DNA from 2 places in the Planococcus versutus genome. Region 2 is predicted to be linked to the other one. Evidence: predicted binding sites of a transcription regulator. Region 2 holds the regulator's gene; the other holds the start of a gene.

Region 1 (8,149 bases), 420 kb from region 2:
ATTTTCACTTTAACGCCTTCGTACTCATAAGAGAATTCATCGATAGACGACCCATCTACTAATTTAATGATTTCACGGATTTCTTGAATTTTCATATCCATCCTTCTTTCTGATTATGTATTTAACTAATGTCTCTTCTATTTTAGACTTATTCCAACAACTTTGAAATAGATAATCTGAATTTCTAAAAAAAGACCTCTATATTTAGAGGTCTAGAGGGTTTTAATGAGCTCTTGAAACATATGAAGAGTCAGTTGTGTTGATGATTAATCGATCGCCTTCGTTAATAAAAAATGGCACTTGTACAGTTAAACCTGTTGTCAGTTTTGCTGGTTTTGAACCACCACTTGCTGTATCGCCTTTAATACCTGGGTCTGTTTCAGCCACTTCTAAAACCACCGTGTTTGGCAATTCCACACCTAATACTTCACCTTGAAACTGAATCACTTGAACTTCCATATTCTCTTGTAGGAATTTTAACTCGTGTTCAATGTTTTTCTCAGGCAATTCAATTTGATCGTATGTTTCTGAATCCATAAATGCATGCATATCACCATTAGCATATAAGTATTGCATTTTGCTGTTGTCAATTTGTGCTTTTGCAACTTTTTCTCCTGCGCGGAATGTCTTTTCAGTAACACTCCCAGTACGTAAATTACGTAGTTTTGAGCGCACAAACGCTGCACCTTTGCCTGGTTTTACATGTTGGAATTCCATAACACGCCAAATTCCGCCGTCTACTTCAATGGTGACACCTGTCTTAAAATCGTTTACTGAAATCATAGTAGTTCCTCCGTTTGTTATAAAATGCGTAGCTCTTTTGTGGAGTTAGTCAACCGTTCATTTCCTGACTCGGTTATCAGTATATCATCTTCAATGCGCACTCCGCCAATTCCCGGTAGATAAATTCCCGGTTCTACTGTTACCGCCATTCCCTGCTCTAAAATCGTTTCTGATTTAAAAGACAAACCTGGACTCTCGTGCACTTCTAAACCGATGCCGTGACCTGTCGAATGACCAAATGCATCGCCGTATCCTTTAGACTTGATATAATCACGCGCAATGGCATCTGCTTCGATTCCACTCATTCCTGGTCCGATCTTTTCAACGCCTAATTCTTGCGCCTTTAAGACAACATTATAAATTTCTTTCATTTTTTCTGAAGGTTCTCCAACAGCAACTGTGCGCGTGATATCTGAAATGTAGCCATTGTAAAGCGCACCAAAATCAAGCGTGATCATGTCGCCTTGTTCAATCACTTTATCCGATGCCACACCATGAGGAAATGCCGAACGAAGTCCTGAAGCCACAATAATATCAAAACTAGATGAAGTCGCACCTTGTTGTCTCATAAAAAACTCTAACTCGTTAGAAACTTCAAGCTCGGTAACACCAGCGCGAATAAACCCGCAAATGTGTTCAAATGCATCGTCCGCAATTTTGGCTGCGGCTTTTAACACAGACACCTCTTCTGGTGTTTTAACCATTCGAAGCTTTTCAATCAAATCGCTAATGGGTTCGAATTTTACATCTACTTTTTCTTTATAGGACATAACTGTTGAATACGTCATATAATCTTGTTCAAAAGCAAGTGTTTCGATTCCCCTCGATTGGACTGTTTTGATTACTTCATCCATTAGGTTTTTTTTCGCTTGAACTACTTTAAATTCTTTAACTTGCTCATTTGCTTGTTCGGTATAGCGAAAATCAGTAATAAAAACAGCTTCTTTCTTAGTGACAAGTGCCAGTCCTGCTGTTCCTGTAAATTCTGTAATGTACCTCAAATTATAAGGACTCGTGACGAGCACCGCTCCTACGTTTCTTTTTTCCATTTCAGCACGTAATTTTTGAAGTTTCACTGTATCCATCCTCTCTGTTATTGTAAAAGCAATGCATGAAGTGCTAATTTGTAAACATTTTGACCAAAGCCAACTATTTGTCCGGCGCTAACCGGTGCAATAAATGAATGATGGCGGAATGTCTCTCGTTTGTGGACATTTGATATATGTACTTCTATAACAGGAACGTCTATCGCAGCAATAGCATCTCGTATCGCAATGCTCGTATGTGTATAAGCACCTGCATTTAAAACAATACCAGATAACGCATCATCCCCAGCGCCGTGAATCCAGTCAATCAATTCACCTTCATGATTAGATTGTCGGCAAATCAATTCAATACCGTGATGGTAAGAAAATTCCACAAGATCTTGTTCTAACTCTTCTAATGTGAACGTTCCATATGCTTCTTTTTCACGCTTACCCAGACGATTCAAATTCGGACCGTTCAAAACCAGTACACGCATGCATCGATACCCTCCTCTCAATGCTCTCTCCATTATTTTAACATATCAGAACAATCGAGCAACTATAAAAGAAAAATGACAGTAGCCGTGTAGATTCGACGGGCATAAGATGCTCTCGCGAAGCGACGTTTCTTCAGCCGCACAGCTAGAGTGGCTTATGACCCTAGAATCTGGCTGTTGGAGCCTAGACATAAGAAAAGCGACAGCAGCCGTGTAGATTCGCCGGGCTTAAGACGACTTACTAAAAAGCCTTTTCAAGCTAAACACATATAAAACGCGGTGGCTAGTTAGCCACCGCGTTCATTAGTTTACAATCCACATTTTAATTGAGCACTACAGTTGGTGCATGTGTTGCAACCACCCATTTCTTCGACTGTTCCTTTTCGACAAACTGGACAAGTGTCGCCTACTTCAGAACCAATCGAAACGTTTGTTGAACGAATGTCTTGAATCGTATCAATTAATACGATCGGGCGTTTACCCGATTCTTCCGGTTGCTCTTCATCTTCAAAATTATTGTCTTCTGCTGTTAATGTTAATACTTGAGAATCCCGACTGCCATCGACATAAACTGTGCCGCCTTTAGCCCCACCTTTATACAAACGCTCATATACGCCTTCTACTTGTTCGACCGTATAACCGCGTGGTGCGTTAACCGTTTTTGAGATAGAAGAATCAATCCAGCGTTGGATAATGCATTGAACATCTGCATGTGCTTCTGGTGCTAGTTCCATTGATGTTACAAATGCTTTTGGTAAGTTTTCTTCATCAGCTTCTGGGTTGTTTTTTAAGTATTCACGAACAATATCCGCTTTAACTTCAATAAATTTACCAAGACGTCCACTACGGTAATAAGTAAACGAATAATAAGGTTCAAGTCCTGTTGAAACGCCTACCATTGTACCAGTAGATCCTGTAGGAGCGACTGTCAATAAATGAGAGTTGCGAATTCCTTTTTCAAGAACTGCTTCGCGAACATGCTCTGGCATGTCTTGCATAAATCCAGTGTTCGTAAATGCTTTGCGAAGTGCTGCTGTTTCTTCATCTGTTTTACCAACTAGGAATGGAAAACTGCCACGTTCTGCCGCTATGTCCGTTGAAATTTCGTAAGCTGCAGTCGCAATCGTCTTGAAGATTTCATCCACAAGTTCATTGCCTTCTGGTGAACCATATTCTTTGTCGCAGTAAATCAGTAGATCAGCTAATCCCATAACTCCAAGACCTACACGGCGTTCGCCAAGTGCTTGTATTTGGTTTTCTTCAAGGAAATATGGTGTTGCATCAATTACGTTATCTTGCATGCGGACACCGACACGAACAGTTTCTTTTAAGCTTTCAAAATCAACTGTTTTTGTTTTTGGATCTGCAAATTGCGCCAAGTTGACTGCTGCTAAGTTACAAACCGAATAAGGCGCTAATGGTTGTTCTCCACAAGGGTTTGTTGCTACAACTTTTTGACCATATGCTGCGGCATTGGTTTTTTCATTAGCATTATCGATAAAGAAAATACCCGGTTCTGCTGAATACGTTGCACAAATATTGATCAAGTTCCAGAGTTCACGCGCTTTCATCGTACGGTAAACACGAACGCCATGTCCCATGCTTTCCCATTCACGAACATCACCAATTTCTTGCCATTTTTTGTTATAAACAGCCATTTCTTCTTTTGAATATGACTCAACTGCCGGGAAACGCAAGTCAAAATCCGCATCATTTTCGACTGCTGTCATAAAGTCACTCGTCAATGTAACTGAAATATTCGCTCCAGTTAGGAATTCTTCGTTATGAACAGAATACGTACCACCATCGCGCAATTTCGTGTCAGCATCTCGCATAATTTTTTCATTAAATCCACCCATGCCAGGAATTGTACGGTAGTTCAAAATTCCTTGATACATTGCATCTTCTTGAGCTGTCAGCGGTTTAAATTTCAATTTATCGTAAGCTAACTTTTTAATCGTCTCATCATTTGTTTTTTCGATTAAATAACGTAAAATTCTTGGGTTTTGCATTTTCGAAATGATAAATTCTGCGATATCTGGATGCCAGTCTGCAAGCATGATCATTTGCGCACCACGTCGTGATCCACCTTGTTCAACAAGATGTGTCAGTTTTGCAATATCATCCAACCAAGATACAGATCCTGATGATTTGCCATTGACTCCACGAGCTAACGTGTTGCGCGGACGAAGGGTTGAACCGTTTGTACCGACGCCTCCTCCGCGACTCATAATTTCCATTACTTGTTTACGGTGATCTGAAATGCCTTCACGTGAATCCGCAACAAATGGCATTACGTAACAATTAAAATAAGTTACATCTGTATCTGCTCCCGCTCCATAAAGAACACGTCCAGCTGGAATAAACTTCAAATCAACCAATTGCTGATAGAATTTCTCAAACCATTCTTGACGCTTTTCAACTGTTTTCTCAACAGAAGCAAGACCAGTTGCGTTACGTTTTGCAATTTGCTCATAGAAAACTTCCATCGGCTTTTCAATCACTTCGATCGGACGGTTAACAACGCCTGCTGCTTGTTCTTCTGGGTTATCAATTGCGCTTCTATAATCTTCTTCAATCCAAACTTTTGCTTTGTTTGCATCTTTATCGATTGAAACGATATATCCAAGGCCGCGAGCTGGAAACTTCGGATCTTCTTTAACCGTTAAAACAACAAAATCACCTGCTTTAAGTGTTTTTTTCTCTGTGTCCTTAAACGAATAACGGTCAATCATAACAAGGCGCGATACCCCTTTATGCGTTAACTTCATATCGGGTGAGATTGCATGAACTTGTGGGAACGTTTTGATATCTTCATTTAAAGCTTGTGTGTTTAATGAATACTGGGATTGTTGTGTGGCGGAAACCATTTGACAATTCCTCCTTTATGTTATATGGAGCTAGATACTATATATAGTATTACTTCGATTCCCATCATACTACATATTGAAACTTGTTTTCAATAACAAGTTTCTGACGGAATTTCCAATTTGCTTGGAAAGCTCGATTCATCAAGGTTTCTCCAATGAAAATGAGCCGAAAGACACTACACGCGAAAATTCCATTCAGAATTCGCATATTTTTTTTGTTCAATGGTCTTGACTTCTTCAAGTTGTTGAGCAGTTAGTTGGAATGGAGTAAAGTTGATCGATAAAGCCTGTTCAAATCCAGCTTTAAAAGCTCGGATGCATTGTTCTTGTGTGACTGGCTGCTCGCTTAGTAAATTAATAGCAACGGCTTTTTCTGGGATTTTAAGACGCATCCGCTCTTTCGCCGTTTCACTTGAAAATTTAAAAACCGATAAAAGTTTTTCAGCGTCCAAGTCAAGCAAAATGGCACCGTGTTGCAAGATAACTCCTTTTTGGCGCGTTTGAGCACTTCCTGCTACTTTCTTGCCTTCAACGACCATTTCATACCAGCTTGGCGCATCAAAACAAACAGCTGATTTTGGCTTTTTCAAATCCGTTCGCTGATCTTCTGTATCAGGCACCGAAAAGGAAGCATCTAATCCTAAGTTGTGAAAACCTTTTAATAAACCTTCACTCAATGCCCGGTAGACCTCTGTGACTGTTTCAGGCATACCCGGATAAGCTTCGCTCACAATAATACTATATGTAAGTTCATGTTCATGAAGAACACCTCTGCCACCAGTTGGTCGACGAACAAATCCCAGTCCAAGCCGATCTACTGCTTCCATATCGATTTCTTTTTCTACTTTTTGAAAATAGCCGATTGAAAGAGCTGCTGGTTGCCAACTGTAAAAACGAATCACAGGTGGAATAAGTCCTTCACTATGCCATGTTAGCAAGGCTTCGTCTAACGCCATATTAAAAGATGGACTTCCCGCACCTGAATTTATAAAATTCCATTTTGGATATTTCACAAGATCGCCTCCTATTTCCGATAATTAGTGTAACATTGGCATTGAATATCCGTCATCTCTTCTCTTATAATAAAGGAAGAGTAGAAAGGGGCAAGAACATTGGAGTTTTTATACATTACGATCGCAATACTGTTAGCAATCCTCATTTATGCGGTAATTACTTATTTCCGCATGAAAAAAGCTGTCACGAACTTGACACAAGAACAATTTATCGAAGGTTATCGCAAAGCTCAATTAATTGATGTCCGCGAGCCGAAAGATTTTGCGGCAGGTCACATTTTAGGAGCCCGCAATATTCCTCAAACACAATTGCGTCAGCGTTATAAAGAAATCCGTCAAGACAAGCCGGTTTATTTATACGACCAAAACGGAGCACGTAGTGGCCGTGTTGCAATTTTCTTGAAGAAAAAAGGCTATAAACAATTGTTCCAACTGCAAGGCGGGTTTAAACAATGGACCGGAAAAATTAAAGCTAAAAATTAAACACTTAAAACCCTTCCACCTATGCTTGGAAGGGTTTTTTTCTATCTTCATGACTTCCTCACTGTCTAAGACCCTAACAGCCACTCAGGTGCGTTAATAGCGTTGTATCTCTCTTTTTTTAAAAGAGCCGTTACTTAAATGCTTCCATACAAAAAAGGCGTGAAAGCCAAATAGCTTTCACGCCTTTTTAATTTCTATTCAGTTTTATAGTAACGAAGCACAGGCTTACGTGCCGCTTTTGTTTCATCTAAGCGGTTGATGACTGTCGTATGCGGTGCATTTTGAACAATTTCCGGATTATCTTCAACTTCTTTGGCAATTTGAATCAGTGCATCGATAAACGCATCCAATGTTTCTTTAGATTCGGTTTCAGTTGGTTCAATCATCATGCCTTCTTCAACGTTTAATGGGAAGTAGATTGTTGGCGGATGATAGCCAAAGTCAAGCAAGCGTTTGGCCATGTCTAATGTACGGACGCCCAATTTTTTCTGGCGACGTCCACTTAAGACAAATTCATGCTTGCAATGACGATCGTATGGCAAATCAAAATGAGGCTGTAATTTACGCATCATGTAGTTGGCGTTCAACACAGCATATTCTGTGACTGCCTTTAAGCCATCTGGTCCCATTGACCGAATGTACGTATAGGCGCGTACGTTAATACCGAAGTTACCATAGTATGGTTTAACACGACCAATTGACTCTGGACGGTTGTAGTCAAACGTATAAGCATCATCTTTTTTTACTAATAGTGGTTTTGGCAAATACGGCAGTAAATCTTTTTTTACGCCTACTGGACCTGATCCCGGACCACCGCCACCATGAGGTCCTGTGAACGTTTTATGCAAGTTCAAGTGAACCACATCAAAGCCCATGTCACCAGGACGAGCCTTTGACATAACCGCGTTCAAGTTGGCACCGTCGTAATACAGTTTCCCACCAACTTCATGAACAATCGCTGCCATTTCTAAAATTTGTTCTTCAAATAAACCGAGTGTATTTGGGTTGGTCAACATTAACGCCGCTGTATCGTCTCCAATAACACGCTTCAAATCTTCTAAATCCACAAGTCCTTGATCACTCGATTTAACCGTTACCGTCTCAAATCCAGCAACAGTTGCTGAAGCAGGATTTGTGCCATGTGCCGAATCTGGAACAATAACTTTTGTTCGTTTTAAATCGCCACGTGACTCATGGTAAGCCCGAATCATCATCAAGCCTGTCCACTCACCGTGTGCGCCTGCAGCCGGCTGCAATGTTACTTCGTCCATCCCAGTAATTTCTTTCAAATGTTCTTGTAAATCAAACATCAATTCAAGAGCTCCTTGAACTGTTTTTTCATCTTGTAACGGATGAATGTTTGCAAATCCGGGGAAACGCGCAACAGATTCATTAATTTTTGGATTGTACTTCATCGTACAAGAACCGAGTGGATAAAAACCTGAATCTACACCGTGGTTACGGTTTGATAAGGCTGT
Region 2 (8,149 bases):
ATTTCTGCTCCCCGTACTTACGAACATTAACCGATCCATCTTCAAGTTCTTTGTCACCGATGACAAGCATATACGGCACTTTTTGCATTTGTGCTTCGCGAATTTTATACCCCAGTTTTTCATCTCGCTCGTCAATATCGACACGAATTTTATGACACTGCAGTTTTTCTTGCAATTTTCTTGTATAGTCGCTGTGAGCATCAAGCGATACGGGAATCATCTCAACTTGGATAGGTGCTAACCATGTTGGGAAAGCTCCTTTGTATTCTTCTATTAAGAAAGCGACAAAACGCTCCATTGTAGAAACAACTCCGCGGTGAATGACAACCGGACGATGCTGTTTGCCATCTTCACCAATATACGATAACTCAAAACGTTCTGGTAGTAAGAAATCCAGTTGAACTGTCGACAGGGTTTCTTGTTTACCAAGAGCTGTTTTCACTTGAACGTCTACTTTTGGTCCGTAAAATGCTGCTTCGCCTTCTGCTGCTTCGTAGTCGATTCCCATTTCATCCATTGCTTGTTTCAACATAGTTTGTGCACGGTCCCACATTGCATCATCGTCAAAATACTTTTCTTTGTCTGCTGGATCACGATAAGACAAACGGAACGAATAGTCCTTAATGTCGAAATCCTTATAAACTTCAACAATTAAATTAACAACTTTTTTAAATTCTTCTTTAATTTGGTCTGGACGAACAAATAAGTGAGCATCATTTAATGTCATTCCACGAACACGTTGAAGTCCTGATAATGCACCTGACATTTCATAACGGTGCATCAATCCAAGTTCAGCAATTCGAACAGGCATTTGACGATACGAATGAATGCCTTGTTTGAAAATCATCATGTGGTGTGGACAGTTCATTGGACGCAATACCAATTCTTCATTATCCATTTTCATCACGGGGAACATGTCATCTTGATAATGATCCCAATGTCCACTTGTTTTGTACAACTCTACGCTACCTAGTACAGGTGTATACACGTGTTCATAGCCTAATCGTTCTTCTTTATCGACAATATAACGTTCGATGATACGTCGGATGGTTGCACCTTTTGGAAGCCACATTGGCAAACCTTGACCAACTTTTTGAGAGTTCATAAATAAGTTTAGTTCTTTTCCGATTTTGCGGTGATCGCGTTCTTTTGCTTCTTCAAGCATTTCAATATGGGCTTTTAAGTCTTCTTTTTTGAAAAAAGCAGTTCCGTAAATGCGTTGAAGCATTTTATTATCGCTGTTCCCTCTCCAATAGGCGCCGGCAACACTTAATAATTTAAATTCTTTTAATTTACCAGTGGATGGTACGTGAACCCCTCGACAAAGGTCGAAAAAGTCGCCTTGTTCATAAATGGATACTTGATCATCTTCAGGAATGGCTTCAAGAAGTTCCAATTTATATGGATCTTCAATTGCTGCAAATCGTTTTTGTGCTTCTGCACGAGTCACATCATGTCGAACGATTTCTACGTTTTCATTGATAATTTTTTTCATTTCTTTTTCAATCAATGGCAAGTCTTCTGATGTAATCGCTGACTCTGTATCAATATCGTAATAAAAACCGTTTTCGATGACTGGACCCACGCCAAGTTTTGCGTCTGGGTACATCCGCTTGATGGCTTGTGCCAATAAATGTGCAGTGCTGTGGCGCAGTACTTCTAACCCTTCTTCAGATTCAGGTGTGATGATCGCAATCTCTCCATCTTCTTTTAACGGTGCACGCAAATCGACTAAGTTGTCGCCCATTTTTCCAGCTAATGCTTTTTTCCGCAACCCTGGGCTAATTGATTGTGCGATTTCCTCAGTAGTTATGCCTTGTTCGAATTCTTTTACTGCTCCATCCGGGAATTTTAGTTGAATCATGTCTGCCATGCCAATCTCTCCTTTTAGTTAGATCTCGATCAACTGTCTATGCCACAGGGTCTGGTAGACGCTCATCAGTTTTCTTGTCTTGGTTTTTGTCTAGCTGCAATGACCTGCTCCTCGGGTCATAAGCTGTCTTTCCTGCGCGGCAAAACACCGCTTCGGAAGTCCATCTTATGCCTGTCGGAGCAAAACGGCCATTTCCGCTTTTCTCGGTCTAGCTGCAATGACCTGCTCCTCGGGTCATAAGCTGTCTTTCCTGTGCGGCAAAACGCCGCTTCGGAAGTCCATCTTATGCCTGTCGGAGGTCCGCAGGATGCGGATCACGTAAGCGTTGCGACAGGAAGTCGCGCACTTAGCTTATGTTCCTCTGTACAGCGGCTTGCGCTTTCTTTTTCTCCACACAAAAAAGCTCCATCCCAAAAGGGACGAAGCTTTAGCTCGTGGTTCCACCCTTCTTCACTTCAATAGGGACAAATCCGTATTGAAAGAAGCTCTGCATCGGCTAACAGGCCGGTACCGTCAGCTGCTACTAAAAAACTGTTCACAGCTGCTGCTCGGAGGGGGTAAACAAGAAAAACTTAACTTAAGAAGCTTACAGCCTAGGCTTCTCTCTCTGAAAGTCGTAATTTCCGCTCATGTCCTCGTCATTGCATGTAATATCTTGATTTGATTGTTATTACTATAAACCGAATTGTTCCAAAATGCAATAGTTCTAGCGCTTAATTTCGTCGATTACGTCCATCAAGCATAACGGGCGTCGTTAACGCGCGAATGCGTTCCATGATGCGCGCCGCTTTTAAATCTTCTTTCTCACCACGCTGTGAATACGTTAAATGGTATTCTAGCTCGCTGTAACTAAAGTTTGATGACATAAACGTCGGTAGCTTTTCTGACATCCGGTAATGAAGAATTGTACCGAGTACTTCGTCACGCGTCCAGCTCGACATTGCTTCTGCTCCAATGTCATCGAGCATTAAGACATCTGCTTTTTTCACATAATCCACTTTTTCCTGTAAAGTTTGATCTCCAATCGCTTGTTTCATTTCACGCATGAATTCAGGTACAAATACCAATACTGTTTTGACATTGATATCAGCTAGTTCGTTAGCTACTGCGCTTAATAAGTAAGACTTCCCAATTCCGAATTGTCCGTAAAGGTATAACCCTTTTTCAGGCAAGTTGTCTGGACCGGTTGCCTGATCTAGAAATTCACCAACTGTCCGAAATGCTTCCATGCGGCTATCGTCTAATTCAAATCCTGAAAGTGTTGCTTGCATCACTTCTTTTGGCATATACATGCTATGGATTAAAGATGAGGCGTGACGTTTATTGTCGTTAACGTCTTTCAACCGACATTGTGTATACGAAATACCAATGGTGCCACGTTCCAGTACAAGATTCGGTTCAAAGCCTTTCAAATGGTTGATACACCCGTCAAGACTTGGACATTTATTGCAATCATGGGACTGGTCGATATACTCGTATAGCTTGTGAAGTCCTCTGTCAATTGTAGGTGCATCAATTTCATCTGAATGGTCTTCAAGAAATTTTTGAACACCTGGATGAGCCAATACTTCTTTACGCATTTCACTATAACGCTCAGAAAAAGCAGGTGCATTGACTACGCGTTTTAAGGTTTCGCTAATCGGTTCCATTTAACCACCTTTTCCTTTCTTCAGCGCCAGTTTCGCAAGAAGCTTTTGCTTTTCAATTTCTAGACTTTCGTTTTTCGGCTCTGCTTTAAGAGCAGACACTTGATCTTTTTTATGAAACCATTCCGGCAACTTTTCTTCACGCACCGGTTTATGATTCCCATTACCTGTAAATGGCTTAGCCGCAGTTGTTGGAGAACCTTCAGATTTCCATTTCATATATTGCGTATGTTCGACACGGGCAATTTCCATCGCGTCTTTAGCCGTTGTAATATTCTTGCGTAACCAATGTGAAGCGATTTTTTCCACGTAAGCTTTTGTTAACTTCATATCTGTGCGAAGCAAAACGTATTGAAGCAAGACATTCACCACAGCCGGTTCCATTCCATGGCTTGTAACTAATTGATTTGCCAGTTCGAGATCCGCCGGCAAAGGCTCACTGCCATTAGCAATGTCTCGCAGTATTTGAATAGGTGGTGCGGTCTCTAAATAAACTAGTAATTCATCTTGTCTTGTTTTTGGAGATTCATCTATGGTCGGTTTTTTTTCCGCTACTTTATACATTTGAACAAGCTGAGGTGCTGTTGTAGAAACTTTTGCTTTGTAATATTCGGTTGCTTCTTTTTTCAAGTTTTCGATGGATAAATGATAGTTGCCTTCAATTGCTCGCATGACAACTAGTTGCATATCGAATGGTCCCCAACTATACAAGAATGCTAATTTCGCAATATAAGCTTTAATGCTAGCTGTCAATACGCGTCTCGGTACCATTGACTCGGATAAACCTTGCTGAAGCAGATCAAAATCAAAATCTGACTCTGTAACATAGCTACCCTTTTTACGCTCTTGAAAATCTTCTTTTTCAGGGGGATATCCCACTTTTGCGTGAACAGGTTGGAAAATATCTGTAAATGTTCGCGATACCTCTTTAAAGTCAGCAGGAATTTCAGTTTCAATTAAAAAGCGTTTGCGTATTTTTCGGTATGACGTTTCCCCGATTTTACTAAACAAAAACATCGACAGCAATGGATCCATAAAAAAAGTTTTCGGATCGAGTGGTGGACACAATTCATATATAAAAGAGCGTTCACTGCTATCGTTTCTATAAGTTTTCAGTAACCCAATCGCTTCTAATTGAATTCTCGCTTCAAAAATTTTTGAAATCGGAATTCCTAAAGTATTCATCACTGTATAATGACTCGACTCTTCTGTCGATGCTTCACCTTCAGCCCATAAAGTTAAGTAAAGCGATATTGCTTCTGCTCCAATCATCGATTGATACAGCATAGTCAAAAGCTGGCGATCGTAATTTGAAAATGGATATGGCAACCGAATGCGGTAGGCATCTGCAGGTTGCAATTCTTTATAGTAAGCAGTCATACTACACCACCTTAATCGATTTTCTTGTCTTCCGGACTTTTATTCAGCAAATCCTTCAGCTCGTCGATAAAAACGGTAATGTCTTTAAATTGGCGATATACAGAAGCAAAGCGGACGTAGGCCACTTCATCAATTGACGCCAATCGATTCATGACCAACTCTCCAACTTCTTCCGATTTCACTTCCGGATTCCCTGCTCGGCGAAGGTCTTTTTCGATATTGAACACAACTTCTTCCAGCACTTCTAAAGATACCGGCCGTTTTTCGCACGCGCGAATTAATCCACGCAATACTTTTTCACGGCTAAATTCTTCACGCGACCCGTCTTTTTTGACGACAATCAGTGGCATCTCTTCTACTTTTTCAAACGTGGTAAAGCGATAACTGCAAGATTCACATTCTCTTCGCCTTCTGATTGATTTCATTTCGTCTATTGGCCGTGAATCAACAACGCGTGTCCCATTATGTTGGCAAGCTGGACATTTCATTTTGACATCTCCCTAACTTCTCTATCTAGTGTATCTAGTATAACAAATATTCGTTAAAAAAATAGAAAAAGCAGAGGATTTCATCCTCTACTTACGTGTTTTTAGTTAAATGGATTATATGGTTACTGAAACTTTGGATTTTTCGACATTTACTGGACCCATACCGCGTGGCACTTCTATAAGCTCGCGTGATGTTGAACCTAATGCTTCTGCGATATATTCCGCTGCAATCGTAGGATCTAAATCACCACAAGTGTAGACATCTACACTCGCATAGCCATGTTCCGGAAAACTGTGGATGGTCAAGTGAGATTCGGAAATGATCACAACTCCGCTAACACCTTGTGGAGCGAATTTGTGAAAAGCTACCTCTCTTACTTCAGCTCCTGATTTGAGTGCTGCATCAACAAAAGTTTGTTCGATATAATCCATATCGTTTAATTTGTCAAAATCACACTGCCAAAGTTCTGCAATTACGTGACGTCCCATTGTTTCCATGGTTCGTTTTCCCCCTTTGATATCATTTTGTTTTTTGCGCAAAATATTCAAAGTTGACTACCACGGGGGAAAGTTAGTCCAAAGAGGTCCTAACCCTTTAAGCAGTCATGTGAATAAAAAATCTTACGCTCCTAATTCCGAAGTGTACAATGGAAAGTCAGAAGTGGTAGCTATTTTTTAACTACGATTCATAGTATAAAACGGATCTATTGGAATTGCAATCATAAATAGCTAATTGCGCTTGAATTTTCTAATAAAGACTTTCACAAAAAAAGCTCGCACTTTTTACAACAGAAGTGCGAGACGGCTTTTTTATTTAGACACTAGCACTAAAGCATTAGCAACTTTTTTAGTCAAATCAATGACACGCGCGGAATAACCCCATTCGTTATCATACCAAGCCAAAACTTTCACTTTTCGTCCTCCGATAACCATCGTTGTTAATCCATCAACAATTGCAGATTGTGGGTTGCTGTTAAAGTCCACAGAAACTAAAGGTTCCATTGATAAACTCAAGATTCCTTTTAAATCATTTTCAGAAGCTTCTTTAAAAGCACGATTCACTTCTTCAATCGTAACATCCATTTGCAAATCCACTACTAAATCTACTAATGATACGTTAGGTGTCGGTACACGCAACGCCATACCATGAAGTTTTCCTTGCAGTTCCGGCAAGACAAGTGATAGCGCTTTCGCAGCACCCGTAGAAGTGGGAATAATGGATTGTGCACATGCACGTGCACGACGAAGGTCTTTATGTGGATTGTCTAAATTTTGTTGATCGTTCGTATACGAATGAACTGTCGTCATTAAGCCATTTTCAATACCAAATTTGTCATTTAGTACTTTTACAACAGGTGCTAGACAATTTGTTGTGCAGCTTGCATTCGAAATGATATCGTGTTGTTCGATGTCTAATTTTTCATCGTTTACACCCATAACAATCGTAATGTCTTCTTGTTTACCAGGTGCTGTTAAAATCACTTTTTTAGCACCGGCTTCTAAATGAAGTACCGCTTTTTCACGTGAATTAAATTTTCCAGTTGCTTCGATAACAATATCAATACCCATTTCTTTCCACGGGAGATTCAGAGGATTGCGTTCATTTACTAATTGAACACGCTTACCATTAACAATTAATGCATCTTCTTCTGAAGATACCTCACCTGAGAAGGTGCCGTGATTTGTGTCATACTTAATCAAATGCGCAAGGGTCTCAGCTGGATATGACGCATTGACTGCCGTAATTGTTACGTCATCCATCAGAATTGCCTGTCTGAAAACCATACGGCCAATACGGCCAAATCCGTTAATTGCTATTGAAACTGTCATGTAAGAATCCTCCGTTTGTAATTAAGTTATACTCATTTTTTTAATTTCATATATAGTATAACACAATCATCTATTTAGAGAACCTTAAAAGCGATCTTTTATTGCTTTTTAAGGTCTCCATGCCAGCGTTCTAAAATACGTTTTAATTGCTTTTCAGTTTCATCGATTGTTCCATTATTGTAAATAACAGCGTCTGCACCATCTTCTTTTACAGACATAGGCAACTGCGAGCTAATGCGCACACGTGCTTCTTTTTCTGTAAAACCATTTCTTTCTACTAGTCGATTAAACTGATTTTCTTCCGTCACACTAACCACCAAAATCTTATCAACAAGTCGTTGAAGACGGCTTTCAAATAATAATGGAATGTCCATAATGATAGTTTCATGTCCTTGTAACAAAAATTCTTGACGTTGCTTGAGCATTTCTTGTCGAATGGCTGGATGGATAATGTCATTCAATATTTTTCGTTTTGCTGGATCATTAAAAATAATTTCTCCAACTTTCGCACGATTCATCGTACCGTTTTCGCTGATTACTTCTTTTCCAAATGCCTGGATGATTTTTGCTAGTGTGGCAGAGCCTGGTTCAACAACAAGTCTCGCTACAAGATCAGCATCGATAACTGGATAACCTGCACTCTTCAACATTTTAGATACAGTACTTTTTCCACTGGCAATACTACCCGTCAACCCAATAATCATGATTTATCCTCATTTCTGACAGCTCGGACAATAAACAGACGCCCGGCCGCCGATTTTCAAGGTTTTCGTCATTGCGCCACAAACTTCACATTGTTTTTTCCCATACATACCAAAACGATTTTGCATACTGCCTGATTCACCGTTAACATTTCGGTAATCTGAAATTGTACTGCCTCCTGCTTCAATACTTTCGAGTAAAATAGCGACAATCACTTCGAATAATTCTAT

The links. Region 2 encodes NrdR, which represses ribonucleotide reductase genes. Its sites were predicted from a motif close to AACACNATATATNGTGTT; they were not measured.
Region 1: a site for NrdR is predicted at 5,209-5,226, ahead of I858_RS08765 (vitamin B12-dependent ribonucleotide reductase). Genes of this name have one in related genera too.

The regions. Positions count from the first base shown of each region.
Region 1 is NZ_CP016540.2:1,713,305-1,721,453, forward strand. It holds gene accB (acetyl-CoA carboxylase biotin carboxyl carrier protein) at 1-95, opposite strand, end outside; gene efp (elongation factor P) at 223-783, opposite strand; gene I858_RS08755 (M24 family metallopeptidase) at 801-1,868, opposite strand; gene aroQ (type II 3-dehydroquinate dehydratase) at 1,877-2,305, opposite strand; gene I858_RS08765 (vitamin B12-dependent ribonucleotide reductase) at 2,614-5,175, opposite strand; gene I858_RS08770 (lipoate--protein ligase family protein) at 5,352-6,131, opposite strand; gene I858_RS08775 (rhodanese-like domain-containing protein) at 6,288-6,671, shown strand; gene gcvPB (aminomethyl-transferring glycine dehydrogenase subunit GcvPB) at 6,866-8,149, opposite strand, start outside.
Region 2 is NZ_CP016540.2:1,294,064-1,302,212, reverse strand. It holds gene thrS (threonine--tRNA ligase) at 1-1,873, opposite strand, end outside; gene dnaI (primosomal protein DnaI) at 2,587-3,522, opposite strand; gene I858_RS06595 (replication initiation and membrane attachment family protein) at 3,523-4,899, opposite strand; gene nrdR (transcriptional regulator NrdR) at 4,911-5,387, opposite strand; gene speD (adenosylmethionine decarboxylase) at 5,502-5,885, opposite strand; gene I858_RS06580 (glyceraldehyde-3-phosphate dehydrogenase) at 6,198-7,217, opposite strand; gene coaE (dephospho-CoA kinase) at 7,316-7,921, opposite strand; gene mutM (bifunctional DNA-formamidopyrimidine glycosylase/DNA-(apurinic or apyrimidinic site) lyase) at 7,931-8,149, opposite strand, start outside.